DNA from 3 places in the Paenibacillus sp. NMA1017 genome. Region 1 is predicted to be linked to each of the others. Evidence: riboswitches for the same ligand, from Rfam matches in the RefSeq annotation. Region 1 holds a riboswitch; each other region holds the start of a gene.

Region 1 (5,149 bases):
AGGTAGCCACTGTTAAAAAGGGTCAGGTTACCGCGGTTAGCTACGGTAAAGCTAACATTCAGGCGAAGTTTGGCGGGAAGATAATCAGCGTACCTGTAGACGTTGATACGCTTAAATATTTGCAAACAGACGAAGTCGCATTGAATTTGAAGGCAGGACAGTTGGCTAAGGTAACGGCTACAGCCACGTATAAGGATGAGTCGGAGAAGGATGTTTCCAAACCGGCTGTCTGGTCCTCGTCCAGAATTATTGTTGCGACCGTCAAAGACGGTAACATTAAGGCACAGGGCAAGGGCAAAGCAGTAATTACTGTGAAATATGCAGGTAAAATGACGAAGGTACAGGTGACCGTTCAGTAAAAAAGAGAGCAAGCATACGTCCAAGGACGATATGCTTGCTCTTTTATTTTAAGGAGGCTACCGCTTATAAATTATGACTTATCCTTCTTGGTCGGTGTGTTGCGTGTAAGTGATTCGGTCAAACGCTTGCCAGTCGGCGTCTGGGCCAACCCGCCTTTGGCGGTCTCGCGATGCTTCGACGGCATCGCACTGCCGACTTCAAGCATTACGTCAATGACTTCGTCAGACGGAATAGCGCTGCGCACACCCGCCAAAGCCATGTCCGCTGCGGCAAGCGCAGTCACGGCTCCCAGCCCGTTGCGCACAATGCACGGGATCTCCACGAGTCCGGCGACGGGGTCGCAAATCAGGCCGAGCGTGTTCTTAAGAGCGAGGCCCACGGCGTGAACAGCCTGTTCAGGCGTACCACCGCGCAGCTCGACCATAGCGCCAGCGGCCATCCCGATAGCTGAGCCAATCTCAGCCTGACAGCCTCCCTCCGCGCCAGAAATGAAGGAGTTGTTGGCGATCACGTAGCCAATGGCTCCAGCGGCGAACAGGCCGTTCACCATATGCTCATCATCCCAGCCGAACCGCTCCTGTGCACTGATGAACACACCAGGGATAACCCCACATGAGCCTGCGGTAGGCGTGGCGACAATGCGCCCCATGGACGCATTAACCTCCGACACGGAGAGCGCATAAGCCATGGCGAGGGCGGAGGCATCACCGGAGCAGGTTTCCCCTGACCGCAGATACTCGGCCAGACGCTTGCCGTCGCCGCCCGTCAATCCACTGCGGGATACGGTGTCTTGTGTCTGACCGCGATGAACGGCTTCCTTCATGACTTCATAATAATCAGACATTTGGCGGAAGATTTCTTCCTCCGTTGTATTCGTCTCTTGTACCTGCTCTTGAATCATCAAACGGCCAATCGTGGTGGATTCTTCAGCGCATAAAGCGCTGATTTCATGCAGATGGCTAAACCTCATCGGATTCAGCTCCTTTTTTCAAATTAATCATCTTAATTTCATACATATGAGGTAAAGAACGCAGTTCTGCAATCAGTTCAGCTGGAGCAGAACTGTCCGTTTCAATGGCGGTGAGTGCTTCACCATCCCGGCCTTTGCGATCTACGTGCATATAGGCAATGTTAATGTGGGCCGCGCCTAGCGCTGAAGTTATCGCGCCCAATGTACCGGGCTTATCCGAGTGGAGAAGCACCAGCGTAGGCAGCTCTCCGGTCAGATTGACCCGGAATTCGTTGAGCTGTTGGACATGGATGCTGCCGCCGCCGATGGAGGAGCCCAGCAGTGTGCGCTGATCCTCGCCCTTCCACAACTCGAAACGGACGGTGTTCGGATGAGGCGCGGGTAGTCCGCTGACGGCGAATTCCACGGCCATCCCGGCTTGCTCTGCCCATTGCTCGGCATCGGGAATCCGGTGATCGTCCGTATCGTAATTAAGCAGCCCTGCGATGAGCGCCAGGTCTGTACCGTGTCCTTTATACGTGTCGGCAAAGGAGCCGTACAATGTCATGCGGGCACGGTCAGGCTGCGCCCCAAGCCAGTGCCGTGCAACGCGTGCGAGCCGAACCGCGCCTGCGGTGTGTGAACTGGAAGGTCCGGTCATGGCCGGACCGATAATGGAAAATACATCTTTGAAACGCATGGTGTGGCCCCCTGTATGTTCTAATACCATACTATATGGTATTTCCGCGTCTTTGCGCGGTTATGACGGTTGCTAATGCTGACGCACAATGTGAGCACAAAAAAGGACAGGATAAGGAAGTTTCCCTTATCTCTGTCCTCGTTACCTGAGAGTTTCGTGCGGTGTACTTACCGCCTTACCCCTTGGGTGGCTTGCGCTCTCTCCAGAGTTGCGTCAGATGACGATACATGGACCTGAGAGATTATCCGCCAGCCGGGTGCTGGCGTCTTGCTCCTTCGGTGCCGCCAGAGTGTAGGCTCCCTGGACAGACTCTCCCGTCATCTTCATTCGCGTATACCGTTCTACATGTCTTTCTTAGCGTAATGTATGCCGTGCTCGGTGTCAATCACAGGGTTCAATTTTTACATAAACGAGGATTTTGCAAAAACCCAATAAGCGACTTCCAATGAACAATATATAGATCGAAATGGCCTAGTTCGTCTAGATATTGCGCTTTGGAGCGACTGGAATCGAATTTTGCAAAATCCTGAAACAGGTGCGTTTCCAATAAAAAAGATTAAAATTTACATAATTATGGATAAAACCAGGAAGGAATTAGAAGATTGGCAGCTAATCTGATAAAGGACAAGTATATTTATGGAAATCATAGGAGGGATATTGACGTATGGTAAAAGGCTCACGGTTCACAGGTTCACGCTTAAAAGGGATGCTGCATCTAGCAGCAATCGTATCAATGCTGATCGGGATCTTCGTTCCATTCGGTCAGGTCAAGGCAGAGGGAGCATTGACAGTAGCCGAAGCACTTCAGCGCCAAAGCAGTGGAGGTACGGTGACGGTGGAAGGTTACATCGTCGGACATGCTACCGGATCGAAAACGGCTAACTTTTCTTCTCCGTTTGTGAATGATTTTAACGTACTGATTGCCGACCAGGCTAATGAACGTAGCACTTCTAATCTATTGGATGTACAGCTGACATCCGCGTACAGAGGGCAATTTGGGCTGTCAGGCCATCCTGAGCTGATCGGCAGCAAAATTCGTGTGACGGGTATACTTGGCGCCTACAATAATTTTGGTGGAGTGAAAAGCCCGAGCGCTGTTGAACTGGTGAACGGAAGCGAACCGGGGGAACCTGGTAATCCGGGCGAACCTGAACCTGGCAACCCGGGTCAACCTGGTACTACACTGCCGGATGGAAAAGGCAAAAAGGTGCTGTTCGATAATACGCACGCACAGACCGCTGGTGCAGCAGATTGGGTCATTGAAGGCGCCTTCTCCGACTTTGCCAATGGACTGCGTAATGTAGGCTTTACGGTAGACCAATTGAATCGTCCCATTCCTTTTACTTATGGAGAGCAGGCCATAACATATGACAAGCTGCGCCAATATGATGTGTTCATCATCGGTGAAGCGAATGTTGCCTTTAAGGCATCCGAGCAGGCTGCCCTGCTGCAATACGTGAATAACGGGGGGAGCGTCTTCTTCATCTCCGATCATTATAATGCGGACCGTAACAAAAACCGTTGGGATTCCTCCGAGGTTATGAATGGCTACCGTCGTGGAGCCTATACTAATCCGGCCAAAGGCATGACTGCAGAAGAAGCTGCATCACCGGCGATGCAAGGATTAACAAGCTCCGATTGGCTGGCGACCAACTTTGGCGTTCGTTTCCGTTACAATGCACTGGGCGACGTGAATGCTACCGACATTGTAGCCGCAGATCAATCTTTCGGCATTACCAAGGGTGTGCGCTCGATTGCAATGCATGCAGGATCTACGCTGGCTATTATTGATCCTACCAAGGCTAAAGGCATTGCTTATATCCCTTCAGGCACGAAAAAATGGGGTAATGCGGTAGACCAGGGAGTTTATAACGGCGGGGGCCGTGCGGAAGGACCTTATGCCGCTATCTCCAAGATGGGTCAAGGCAAAGCAGCGTTCATCGGTGATTCTTCCCCTGTAGAAGATGCTACACCGAAATATGTGCGTGAAGAAAACGGACAGTCGAAGAAGACATATGATGGTTTCAAAGAAGTGGATGATTCCACCTTCCTGGTACAAACGGTCCAATGGCTTGCATGGAAGCAGGACTACACGAAATTGTCTGATGTGGCAGGTTTGACTCTGGATCAACCAACGAAGCTTCTGCCATTCGAGGAGCCTGCGGCTTCCACGGAACCGCAGCCTGAGCCTTGGTCTGCTCCGGCAGCAGGCTACAAATGGTACGATCCTAGAACGTTCAAGTCTGGCTCCTATGGAGCAGCTTCATAATTATCGCCAGAAGCTCAATGTGAGTTGGTATTGGTTAGTCGTTTGATCCCTGCAGAGGGATCAGGCGACTTTTTTTGTGATGAAAATTAACCTATGGTTGGTTATTTCATTACATTTTGTGCCAGAAAGGCCGCGCTGCTGCTGGATCATTGATTTTTTAAATGATGTTGATAGCATAATCTTAATTGATATATCCATATACTGGTGATAGGATGTATTCAAATTATTCCGACAAAAACGGTATGTAATGTTCATGAAAGGTTTTAAACATCAAGCATGGTGAGAATAAGCGGGACAAGACCATGGAGAATGGAGGAAGCGCGCATTGAATACCGAACCCGTGTTGGAAATTAAAGGATTATCCGTATCTTTTCGCATCAAGGATCAATATCACCCCGCAGTCGACCATCTGGATCTGACGGTCAACCCCAATGAAGTGCTGGCTGTAGTCGGAGAATCCGGCTGTGGCAAAAGTGCGCTGGCACTTTCGATCGCACAACTGCATGACATGGAACGCACGCGTGTAGAGGGAGAGGTCCTTTTTAAAGGCACGAACCTGAACCGTCTTTCTTCAGGGCAAATGAATAAAATCCGCGGAGCAGGCATTGGCATGATCTTTCAGGACCCGCTGACAGCACTTAATCCATTGATGAGCATTGGCAAGCAGATTGAGGAAAATCTTGATTATCATACGTCACTATCTACGAAGCAAAAAAGGGAACGTGTGCTGGAGCTGCTGGAAAGTGTAGATATACCGAATCCTGTGCGTGTGTATGAGCAGTATCCGCATGAACTATCAGGAGGGATGCGGCAGCGTGTGATGATCGCGATTGCCATAGCTTGCCGACCTTCTCTTATTATTGCAGATGAG
Region 2 (5,149 bases), on a different contig from region 1:
TTATAAATTAACCGTTTGCCCCTTTTCTTCTACTTGAATAGCTGCCCCTACACCGGCACCTGCAAGAATGCCCTTTTTCTTACTAGAATTCAGAGAATCCATATAGGTTCGGGTTTCTGCAACTACGATTCCCGATAAGCCAAGCAGTGCAATCAGGTTCGGGAAAGCCATCATTGCGTTAAAGATATCTGCCAGCAGCCAAATCGCATCCAGTTTAATGAACGCGCCCCCGGCAACCAGTAAGATGAATAGATAACGGTAAGGTTTAATCCACTTGACCCCAAGCAAATATTCAACACAACGTTCCCCGTAATAGTTCCAGCCGAGCATGGTGGTGAACGCGAACATAATCAGAATGATGGTGAGCAGCTCCGCCCCCAGCGGGAATGCACTGGAAAATGCTTGCTGAGTCATCAGGCCTGCATCGGTAGGCCCGCTCCACACACCGCTAACCAGCAGCGTCAACCCAGTCATCACACAAATAACCATCGTATCAATAAACACGCCTGTCATGGAAATTAGCCCTTGCTCCGCAGGCCATTTGGTTTTGGCAGCTGCGGCTGCAATCGGTGCGCTTCCCAATCCGGCCTCATTGGCAAAAATACCTCTGGCTACCCCACTTCGCATCGCCAGCATAATCGTAGCTCCGGCAAATCCGCCCGTTGCAGATGTAGTTGAAAATGCCGAATGAAGCACCAGCGCGATTGCGGCAGGAAGCTGGTCAGCAAACCGAATCAGTACGATGAGACAGATCAGTACGTACAAGCCTGTTTTAAAAGGAACGACCTTCGTCGATACCTTGGCAATGCTTTTAAGTCCTCCAATAGTAACAAGTCCTGTAAGGATCGCAATAATCAGTGCCGTTACAATGGGCGGAACGCCAAAGCTGTTTTCGGTCGAAGATACAATCGCTTTGACCTGCGGAAACGTTCCAATCCCGAACAACGCTACCAGCATGCCCGAAAAAGCAAACAGCATCGCCAGTGGTTTAAAACGGCGTCCAAGACCTTTCTCAATATAATACATCGGGCCGCCGGAAAATTGTCCATTCCGATCTTTCACCCGGTATTTTACCGCAAGTACACCTTCCGCATATTTCGTCGCCATCCCAAAAAAGGCTGCAACGACCATCCAGAACAAGGCACCCGGCCCGCCCAGCTTAATAGCTGTCGCTACGCCGACAATACTTCCTGTGCCAACTGTAGCCGCAAGCGCCGTACTTAAAGCCGCAAAACTACTTACATCCCCGCTGCCTTCATTCGGGGCCTTACCGATCAGCTTGATCGCCAGGGGCAGGCGGAATACCTGCAGCATCTTCAAACGTATGGTCAGCCACAACCCCGTTCCCATGACAAGAATGATGAGAGGCGCCCCCCATATCCAGCTACTAATCGCTTCTAACACATGTACCAAATTCATTTCAACCCGCTCCTCCAGCATATTAGAAAACAAAAAAGAGTCAAATCCGCTGATTCGACTCCTGGAGAGGTTAAAGGCACGAAAAAATACAACCATCTTGTGCAGATTTCCGCCTCTAATAGCTCATAAAAAAGCCTAGGGCATTCCCTGTCACAGGTTATTCGCGTCTCTGTCCTTTTGCCTGAGAGTTTAAGCAGATGTTCTCTGCGGTGCACCTTCGGCGCCCAATTAAGGGTCTCTCCAGAGTTCTGTCCGTTTACGGTCCCCGCTTGTTGCTGTAATCAGCCTAAGCACCTGAGAGTTTTGCCCCTTCGGTCGGAACTTTCGTTCCATCTCCCGCAAACATCAACCAGACATATGAAATTTTTATTCATTATACAGAAAACTTTCAGCTTATTACAAGTGAAAAGTTTGTGAAGCCCTTTGAAATATTATTGTGTCTATCAAAAAAGCGGGTACAGCAGATTGCATCTTAGGATGTCCTCTGCTATACCCGCCCGAGATGATATGGAATTACAATTCTTCACCATTGGTTGCTATCACATTTTTATACCAGTTAAAAGAGTCCTTTTTGGAGCGTTTGAGCGTTCCGTTACCGTCATCATCCAGATCAACGTAAATAAATCCGTAGCGCTTGGACATTTCGGAAGTAGACATGCTCACAAGGTCGATAGGGCCCCAACTGGTGTAACCAATCAGATCAACACCGTCGGCAATCGCTTCCTTCATTTGGGCAATATGCTGACGCAAGTAATCAATACGATATGTGTCATGCACCGAGCCGTCTTCTTCTACCTTATCATAAGCACCTAGGCCATTTTCCACGATGAACAGCGGCTTTTGATAGCGGTCATAAAACGTATTCAGCGTAACACGCAGGCCGATCGGATCGATCTGCCATCCCCAGTCGGAGGACTGCAGATACGGATTTTTCACGCCGCCAATCAGGTTTCCTGCTGCTTTCTCGCCTTCTGGACCTGCAGATACGGTCAAGGTCATATAGTAGCTGAATGAGATAAAATCGACCGTGTTATTTTTCAAAATTTCGGCATCGCCGGGCTCTGTGTGTATCACAATATTATTTTCTTCAAAATAACGGTTCATGTAGTTGGAATATTCCCCACGAGCATGCACATCCGTAAAGAACAGGTTCATTTGATTTTCATGCTGGGCTTTCAGTATATCCTCTGGGTTACACGTATGTGGATAGCTTTCAATACGTGCCAGCATACAGCCGATCTGAGCGCCCGGGATGATCTCATGTCCTCGTTTGGTCGCCAGTGCACTAGCTACAAATTGATGATGCAATGCTTGATATATCGCTTGTTGTTTGTTTTCTACACGGTCAATAACCACACCGCCACCGGTAAATGGGCTCATGGTCATTACATTGATTTCATTAAAGGTCAGCCAGTATTTCACTTTATCTTTATAGCGTGTAAACACCGTTTCGGCATAATTGACGTAATGCTGTATGACTTCGCGTCCCAGCCAGCCATTATACTTCTGAGTCAGACCTAGCGGTGTTTCATAATGTGACAATGTTACCAAGGGCTCAATATTATACTTGCGCAACTCATCAAATACATTGTCGTAGAATTGCAATCCTGCTTCATTCGGCTCGGCATCATACCCATTCGGGAAAATCCGCGCCCAGTGAATGGACATACGAAATACCTTAAAGCCCATTTCAGCGAACAATGCAATATCTTCTTTGTAGTGGTGGTAAAAGTCCACACCTTCACGTTTTGGAAAACGGGCATTGACTTTGCCTGCCAAAATGTCTTCGAGTCGCTCGGACGAAATCTCTATAGCGTGATCGTTCTTACGTTCCGCTTTGGGTACATAGGCAATCATGTCCGCACTGGACAATCCTTTTCCATCTACGTCAAAAGCACCTTCCAATTGGTTGGCTGCAGTTGCCCCGCCCCACAAGAAGTTTTTCGGAAATCCTTTTAGCGCCTTCGTCATGGTATAAGAACCTCTTTCCATATTTAAGATTTTTACTTTGGCCAAGTAATCCCATCAAGTGCTGCAAATGTGAATCAATACCTAACGGTAACCGTTCTCCTTTGAAATGCATTGACGGATGCTTTAAAATAAACGTAATGCCTTCATAAGCATCCTAATCGTTGAAACGCGTTTCATGTCAAGTATTTTTTTCTTATGTGAGGAGAAGCACCATGTCGAATCTTGATCAAATTGCAAAACTGGCGGGCTTTTCCAAAGCTACGGTATCCAGAGTATTAAATCAGTCCCCCCATGTCAGTCACGAAACAAGAACTAAGATTTTGAAAATCATGCAGGAATTAGATTATGTTCCTAATCGGAATGCCATTTCTCTATCCAAGGGTCAGACGCTTCAGATCGGTATCATTACTTCAACTATTAATGAAATTGTTCTCGCTTTTCTGGACAGCTTTGTAGAAGTAGCGGGCCAATATGAATTTCAAACCATTATTTATACTTCAGGAGAAGACAAAAAGAAAGAGCTTCAAGCCTTTGAGGACTTAAAAAGAAAAAGAGTCGATGCGCTGGTCATCATTTCCTGTGTGAATGATACTAATTTTTTGAGTACCTATTGCAAATATGGCCCGATCGTGTCGTGGCAACGAATGGAGCATACCGATATTCGCTCCGTTGCTATGGATCAGTATGAAGGATATATGTTAGCGCTCAAGCATTTGATACAAAAAGGCTATACTCGCATAGCCAATGCTTTTGGCCGTCCGAGCAGCATCAATACCCATAGCAGACAACGAGCCTATGAACAGATCATGAGTGAGCACAATCTGCCAGTGTTGCAACACTGGAATCACTCTTCTATTTATAATATCCGTGATGGCGAACAGGTCGTAAGGGATTTGTTACAGCGTCGGAACGAATTCCCAGAGGCTATTTTATGTGCTAACGATTATGTAGCAGTGGGCATTCTCTGTGAAGCACGCAGACAACGGCTGAATGTACCGGGGGATCTGGCGATTGTTGGTTTCGATAACACGGAGCTGGCGCATACATTGGGGATTACAACGATTCAAAATCCTATCATGGCTCAAGCACAAAATGCCTTTTTCATGCTTTCCCCTCAGCTGATTGGACGCCAAATGGAGCTTCATTCGTTAGAATACAGTCTCATTGAACGTACGACCACGTAAGGTAACGATGTACTTGCAAATTAGGCAAAAGGGCCTTGATATGAAATATTTTTTGTCGAAACAGAATAAAATATGTTGAAATCGCTTTTTTTTGTGCTACAATAGCACTATATCGAAGGATTGTGACCGGTGATGCGGGCAATGCCTGAGTTCAATTGAGTGCTATTGCTAACAATAGTATTGAATTGTGCTTAGGCATTTTTTATTGGTAAAGGATGGGAGGGGGAACTTCAATGATTATTGAGAAGGTGCTCAATAACAACGTCCTATTGACTAAAAACGATAAAGGCAAAGAGGTCATCGTGATGGGAAGAGGTATTTCCTTCAAAAAGGTGGCTGGCGATCAAGTCGATGATGATAAAATAGATAAGATTTTCATGTTAAATGAAAACGAGTTCACGGCCAAACTAACCGAGCTGCTGAACGATATTCCTGTATCTCATCTGGAGGTCGTGAATGAAATTGTAACCCATGCAGCAGAAGTGCTGGATACAGAGTTAAGTGATAATATTTATTTAACATTGACCGACCATATTCATTTTGCCATACAACGGCAAGAAAAAGGACTGGCACTC
Region 3 (5,149 bases), on a different contig from region 1:
GCGACGAATCCGGCACGAGCACCTTGGTACGTCGCTCACCACGTGCTTCGTGGTATGAGCGAATCATCATCAGCCCGGTCCATTCGCCATGGGCGCCCGCAGCGGGCTGAAGCGTGACGGCATCCATGCCCGTTAACGCAGCCAAATCATTTTGGAGCGTATGTAGTAGCTCCATGGCACCCTGGATGCTATCCTCGGGCTGGTATGGATGGATTTTGGCGAAGCCTGTATATCGGGCGATATCTTCATTCACCTTCGGATTGTATTTCATCGTACAGGAGCCGAGCGGATAAAATCCGTTGTCCACGCCAAAATTGCGCCGGGACAAGGCGGTATAATGCCGAATAACGTCTACTTCGTATACCTCGGGTAATGCCGCAGGTTCGCTGCGCAGCGCATAATCTGGCAAAAGCTCTGCCACCGGGCGACGGGGAACGTCGCACTCGGGAAGGGAATAGGCGATGCGACCCGGACGGCTCAATTCAAAAATGAGCGCTTGATCGTGTTCCTTCAACAGCCCTTGTTTCTGATCCTGTCCGGTGTGTGTCATAGCAATCCCCCCAAGGTGTGTACAAATTGGTCGATCTCTTCTTTGGTTCTTTGCTCCGTCACGGCAATCAACATGTGACCAGCAAGTTCCTCATAGTCCCGGCCCAAATCGTAGCCAGCGATAAATCCAGCACCTAGCAGCTCGGCCTGGAGTTTGCTCATATCCGTACCCTTAGGCAGTCTAATGGCAAATTCATTAAAGGTCGGTGCGTTAAACGAGGCAGTTACGCCCTTCAAGCTCAGCAATTGTTCTAAAGCATAACGGCTTTTATGCAAATTTAGCTCGGCTACTTCCTGAATCCCCTGTCTACCCATGACAGACAAGTATACAGATGCAGATAAAGCTAGCAACGCTTGATTGGAACAAATGTTAGAGGTGGCCTTTTCGCGGCGGATATGCTGTTCCCGCGCTTGCAAGGTCAGCACGAAGCCGCGTTTACCGTTGCGGTCTGTGGTCTGACCCACAATACGGCCGGGGATACGGCGCATATGTGCCTGAGAAACGGCAAAGTATCCACAAGTCGGACCGCCGAGAGAAGAGGAAATGCCAAGTGGCTGCGCGTCCCCTACCACAATATCCGCGCCCTGTTTGCCGGGTGTCTCCAGCAAGCCAAGTGCCAGTGGGTTGGCACTGACGACCAAAAGACCTTTGTGCGCATGGATGAGGTCAGCCATCGGCTTTAAATTTTCCACGGCTCCGAAAAAGTTGGGGCTTTGGACCAAAACAGCCGCGGTCTGTTCCGATACGGCCGCCGCTAACGCATCAGCATCCGTTACGCCGTCCGAACAGCCAATCTCTACGATGTCCAAATCCAATCCGCGTGCATAGGCTGCCAATACCTGGCGTGCCTCTGGATGGACGGACCTCGATACGATAAGCTGTTTACGGCGGGTAGCTGCGGCGGACAGTGAGCCCGCTTCCGCTAGTGCAGTCGCTCCGTCGTACATGCTGGCATTAGCTACAGCCATGCCCGTCAATTCGCAAATATACGACTGAAATTCGAAAATCGCTTGTAGCTCGCCTTGGCTTACTTCCGGTTGATAGGGGGTGTAGGCTGTGTAAAATTCCGAGCGTGAAGTGATGTGCTGGATGACGGACGGAATATGATGATCATAAATTCCTGCGCCAAGGAAGCTGGCATGTGTGTCTGTATTGGCATTGTGTCCGGCCAGCTCGGCCAAGTGGCGGGTTAAGGCTTTCTCATCGAGTCGAGAAGAAAGAGGGAGTTCCCCTTGATATCGAATGGCCTCTGGAATGTCACTGAATAATTCATCAATGGATGATACACCGACCACACGCAGCATTTCGGTTTGATCCTGTTCAGTCATAGGGAGATAACGATGCTGCTTCATAGGTTCTGGCTCCTTTCGAAAAGCAAAATTTAATCGTAAATGAGCTAATAAAAAGCGTGAGATGGAGAAACCCGGAAGTTCATATATGACATGTATGCTTTATGGAAATGAAGAGAGTTTAAAATCAGCGTGGGCGTTTATAAAAGGGTGCTGCCACCACCTCGGCACGTAGGCGTTTGCCACGAATCTCAACCTCCAACGGTGTGGAGAGGGTGCTAAAACGACTGTCCACCAAGGCGAGGCCCAAATTACGCTTCAAGGTGGGCGACTGAGTCCCCGTTGTGACCTCACCGATGTGTTGACCTTCTGCGAATACCGGATAATGGGCGCGTGGGATACCGCGGTCCATCATTTCCAGCCCGATCAATTTACGAGGAATCCCTTGTTCTTTTTGACGCTGAAGTGCTTCTCTACCGATAAAATCTCCTTTATTCAGCTTGACGAAGAAACCCAGACCGGCTTCGAGTGGTGAAATCGTGGCAGATAACTCCTGTCCGTACAGCGGCAACCGAGCCTCAAAGCGTAGTGTATCCCGGGCACCAAGTCCAGCGGGAACCAGCCCATACGACTCACCGGAACGAAGCAAACCCTCCCATACGGCTGGTGCTTCCGCAGCAGGTACATAAAATTCAAAACCGTCTTCGCCCGTATATCCGGTTCGTGAGACGAGAGCTTTTGCTCCGAACAATGGCACGTCCTCATGGAAGCGGAAAGATGCCAGATTCGTAATATCCGTATCTGCCACGGCTGCGGCAATACGTGCTGCTTCCGGTCCCTGCAACGCCAGCAATGCTATCGCATCAGACACATTCTCCATGTGAACGGATGCAGGTACATGACGAAGTAACCAATCCCAATCCTTATCAATGTTAGAGGCGTTCACAACGAGCATGTAGCGCTCCGGTCCTTTGCAGTAAACAAGCAGGTCGTCTACTACACCTCCATCGGGGTAACAAAGGAGTGAATATTGTGCCTGACCTGGTTCCAACTGGCTGACATCATTCGTGGTCACCCTTTGTAGAAAAGCCTCGGCCTCTTTGCCTTCAACCAAAAACTCACCCATATGCGATACATCGAATAAACCCGCACGTTGCCGGACGGCCTCATGCTCCTTTTGAATGCCGCTAAACTGAACGGGGAGCTCCCAGCCGCCAAAGTCAATACAACGAACCCCAGACTGCGTCCCGTAGGACAAATATAGCGGTGTTCTTCGCAAATTAGTCATTTTTCCACTCCTATCCGGTGTGATCGGCTAAACAAAAAAGACAGGCCGAAAAAGACGTATAGACGGCAGTCTACACTCTTTTTTCAGCTCTGTCCTTGATACCAGAAAGTTACCCCGGTATGTACCGGGTTTCCCCTTGGGTGATCCGCTCCAATAGCGAATGCTCTCCAGAGATGCGTCCGGCAGAGGTCCTTTTGCCTGAGAGATTCACCTGCAATGCAGGTTTACTCCTTCGGCGCTACCTTCGGGATCAACGGTATATTACCTGGCTTTGCAGATAATAACTTGATCCGATTCGCGTGCACAACTGTCTCACAAGCGGCAACAGCTATGCGAATCTTTTTGGCAGTCTCTCCCTCCGCGTTCATCCGCGTTTGCAGTTGTCGGGGTGTTTCCCAAAGCATTTGCTATAAACCATTAATACGCAAATTCATTCAAAATGTCAATAAAAATGTCATCAAAAACAATAGAAAAAACATTTAATATATAAATAAGGATATGTAAGCGTTTGTTATAAGCCATTATATTTTTATATAGTACGCTATATGAGGTGATATGAAGTATTTTTGTTAGTATTATTGACATGAGTGTTCTTGTTGTCATAATCTTAATCTGTCTAATACAGGTGAGCAAAAGCGATTTTATTCATATGGAAGTGAGGGGAACAGGATGGGTGAAGTAAAGCAGCAACTTTGGTATACAGACGAACATGAGTGGGTTCAGCGGACAGAGAATGGAACGGTGCGGATTGGTATTACAGACTTTGCACAGCATCAACTGGGTGATATTGTTTTTGTAGAATTACCTGAGGCGGGAGTAACGATTGAGCAGGGAGCGGAGATCGGTACGATTGAATCGGTGAAGACGGTATCCGACCTTTTTGCTCCGGTGACGGGAACCATATTAAAAGTGAATGAAGCGCTGAAAAGTACGCCTGAGCTAGTGAATGAATCTCCCTATGAAAAAGGTTGGATGATCGAAGTAGAGATGGATAAAGATGTGGAGGAAGCATTGGGCAAGCTACTGTCTGCGGATCAGTATGAGCAGTTGATTTCGGAGTAATAAATGGAGCAATGCAGCATGAAATAACAGCGTGTTATTCGGATGTTATATTGATTTTTAATTGAAAAAGAGCATCGTTAGTTTGCTCGATTTTTGTATAAAATGGTCGCTATGATTTGACGTAGCGGCTATTTTTTTGTCTTTTTTTGAAAACGTAATTACGTGTTTTATTCTGATGTAGAGGGTTGTCCCCATATAAGAATCATACATAATCCAGCACGGTTTTTCGACTAATTTCTATAGCTATAGGTCATATTAAGAAGAATTATGCAGGTATAATACCTTCCCGGATAATTTAAATTTAAATGTTGTCATCAACATTCATGACGAAAGTACGTTTTCATTTCGTTGATGAAGACAGCGCTGTCATTTAGTATGAATTTTAAGAAAAGGTAGTGATGCTTACCTACAAGGAGGATTTGAATATGAGTACATTGGACGCAAAGTCAAGTTCAAAAGGAGGCACTCGTGTCGCCGTACAGCGTTTTGGCCGTTTTCTTAGCGGTATGGTTATGCCCAATATGGGAGCCTTTATTGCGTGGGGGTTGATTACGGCACTCTTTATTCCGACCGGATGGTTCCCGAACGAGGGTTTTGCACAATTGGTTGACCCGATGAAAAATTATTTGTTGCCGCTGCTGATCGGTTATACAGGGGGCACGATGATTCACGGACAGCGTGGCGGTGTGATCGGTGCCATTATGACGATGGGTGTCATAGTGGGGGCCGATATCCCGATGTTCCTAGGCGCGATGGTAGCTGGTCCGCTGGCTGCGTGGATATTGAAGAAGTTCGACAAGGCCATTGAAGGCAAAGTCAGATCAGGCTTTGAAATGCTGGTCAATAATTTTTCGGCCGGGATTATCGGTGCCATTCTAGCACTGCTTGCCCATGTGGCGATCGGCCCGGTTGTACAAATGATCAGTCAAGTGTTGTCGGCAGGGGTACAGTTCCTCGTGA

What was found. Region 1 has a riboswitch for glycine ahead of sdaAB (L-serine ammonia-lyase, iron-sulfur-dependent subunit beta). Riboswitches for the same ligand answer to the same signal wherever they lie in the genome.
Region 2: it holds a riboswitch for glycine, as region 1 does, so the genes downstream of both, AC5ELV_RS15585 (alanine/glycine:cation symporter family protein) here and sdaAB (L-serine ammonia-lyase, iron-sulfur-dependent subunit beta) in region 1, are expected to answer to the same signal.
Region 3: it holds a riboswitch for glycine, as region 1 does, so the genes downstream of both, gcvT (glycine cleavage system aminomethyltransferase GcvT) here and sdaAB (L-serine ammonia-lyase, iron-sulfur-dependent subunit beta) in region 1, are expected to answer to the same signal.

The regions. Positions count from the first base shown of each region.
Region 1 is NZ_JBZXYR010000007.1:14,708-19,856, forward strand. Features, by position in the region: gene AC5ELV_RS17285 (Ig-like domain-containing protein) at 1-359, shown strand, start outside; gene sdaAA (L-serine ammonia-lyase, iron-sulfur-dependent, subunit alpha) at 431-1,330, opposite strand; gene sdaAB (L-serine ammonia-lyase, iron-sulfur-dependent subunit beta) at 1,320-2,009, opposite strand; glycine riboswitch at 2,221-2,336, opposite strand; gene AC5ELV_RS17300 (DUF6359 domain-containing protein) at 2,674-4,278, shown strand; gene AC5ELV_RS17305 (ABC transporter ATP-binding protein) at 4,604-5,149, shown strand, end outside.
Region 2 is NZ_JBZXYR010000005.1:286,759-291,907, reverse strand. Features, by position in the region: gene AC5ELV_RS15585 (alanine/glycine:cation symporter family protein) at 1-1,419, opposite strand; glycine riboswitch at 1,579-1,673, opposite strand; glycine riboswitch at 1,692-1,768, opposite strand; gene AC5ELV_RS15580 (glycoside hydrolase family 1 protein) at 1,933-3,390, opposite strand; gene AC5ELV_RS15575 (LacI family DNA-binding transcriptional regulator) at 3,603-4,574, shown strand; gene licT (BglG family transcription antiterminator LicT) at 4,808-5,149, shown strand, end outside.
Region 3 is NZ_JBZXYR010000004.1:332,405-337,553, reverse strand. Features, by position in the region: gene gcvPB (aminomethyl-transferring glycine dehydrogenase subunit GcvPB) at 1-550, opposite strand, end outside; gene gcvPA (aminomethyl-transferring glycine dehydrogenase subunit GcvPA) at 547-1,902, opposite strand; gene gcvT (glycine cleavage system aminomethyltransferase GcvT) at 2,027-3,127, opposite strand; glycine riboswitch at 3,304-3,402, opposite strand; gene gcvH (glycine cleavage system protein GcvH) at 3,797-4,189, shown strand; gene AC5ELV_RS13615 (PTS mannitol transporter subunit IIBC) at 4,615-5,149, shown strand, end outside.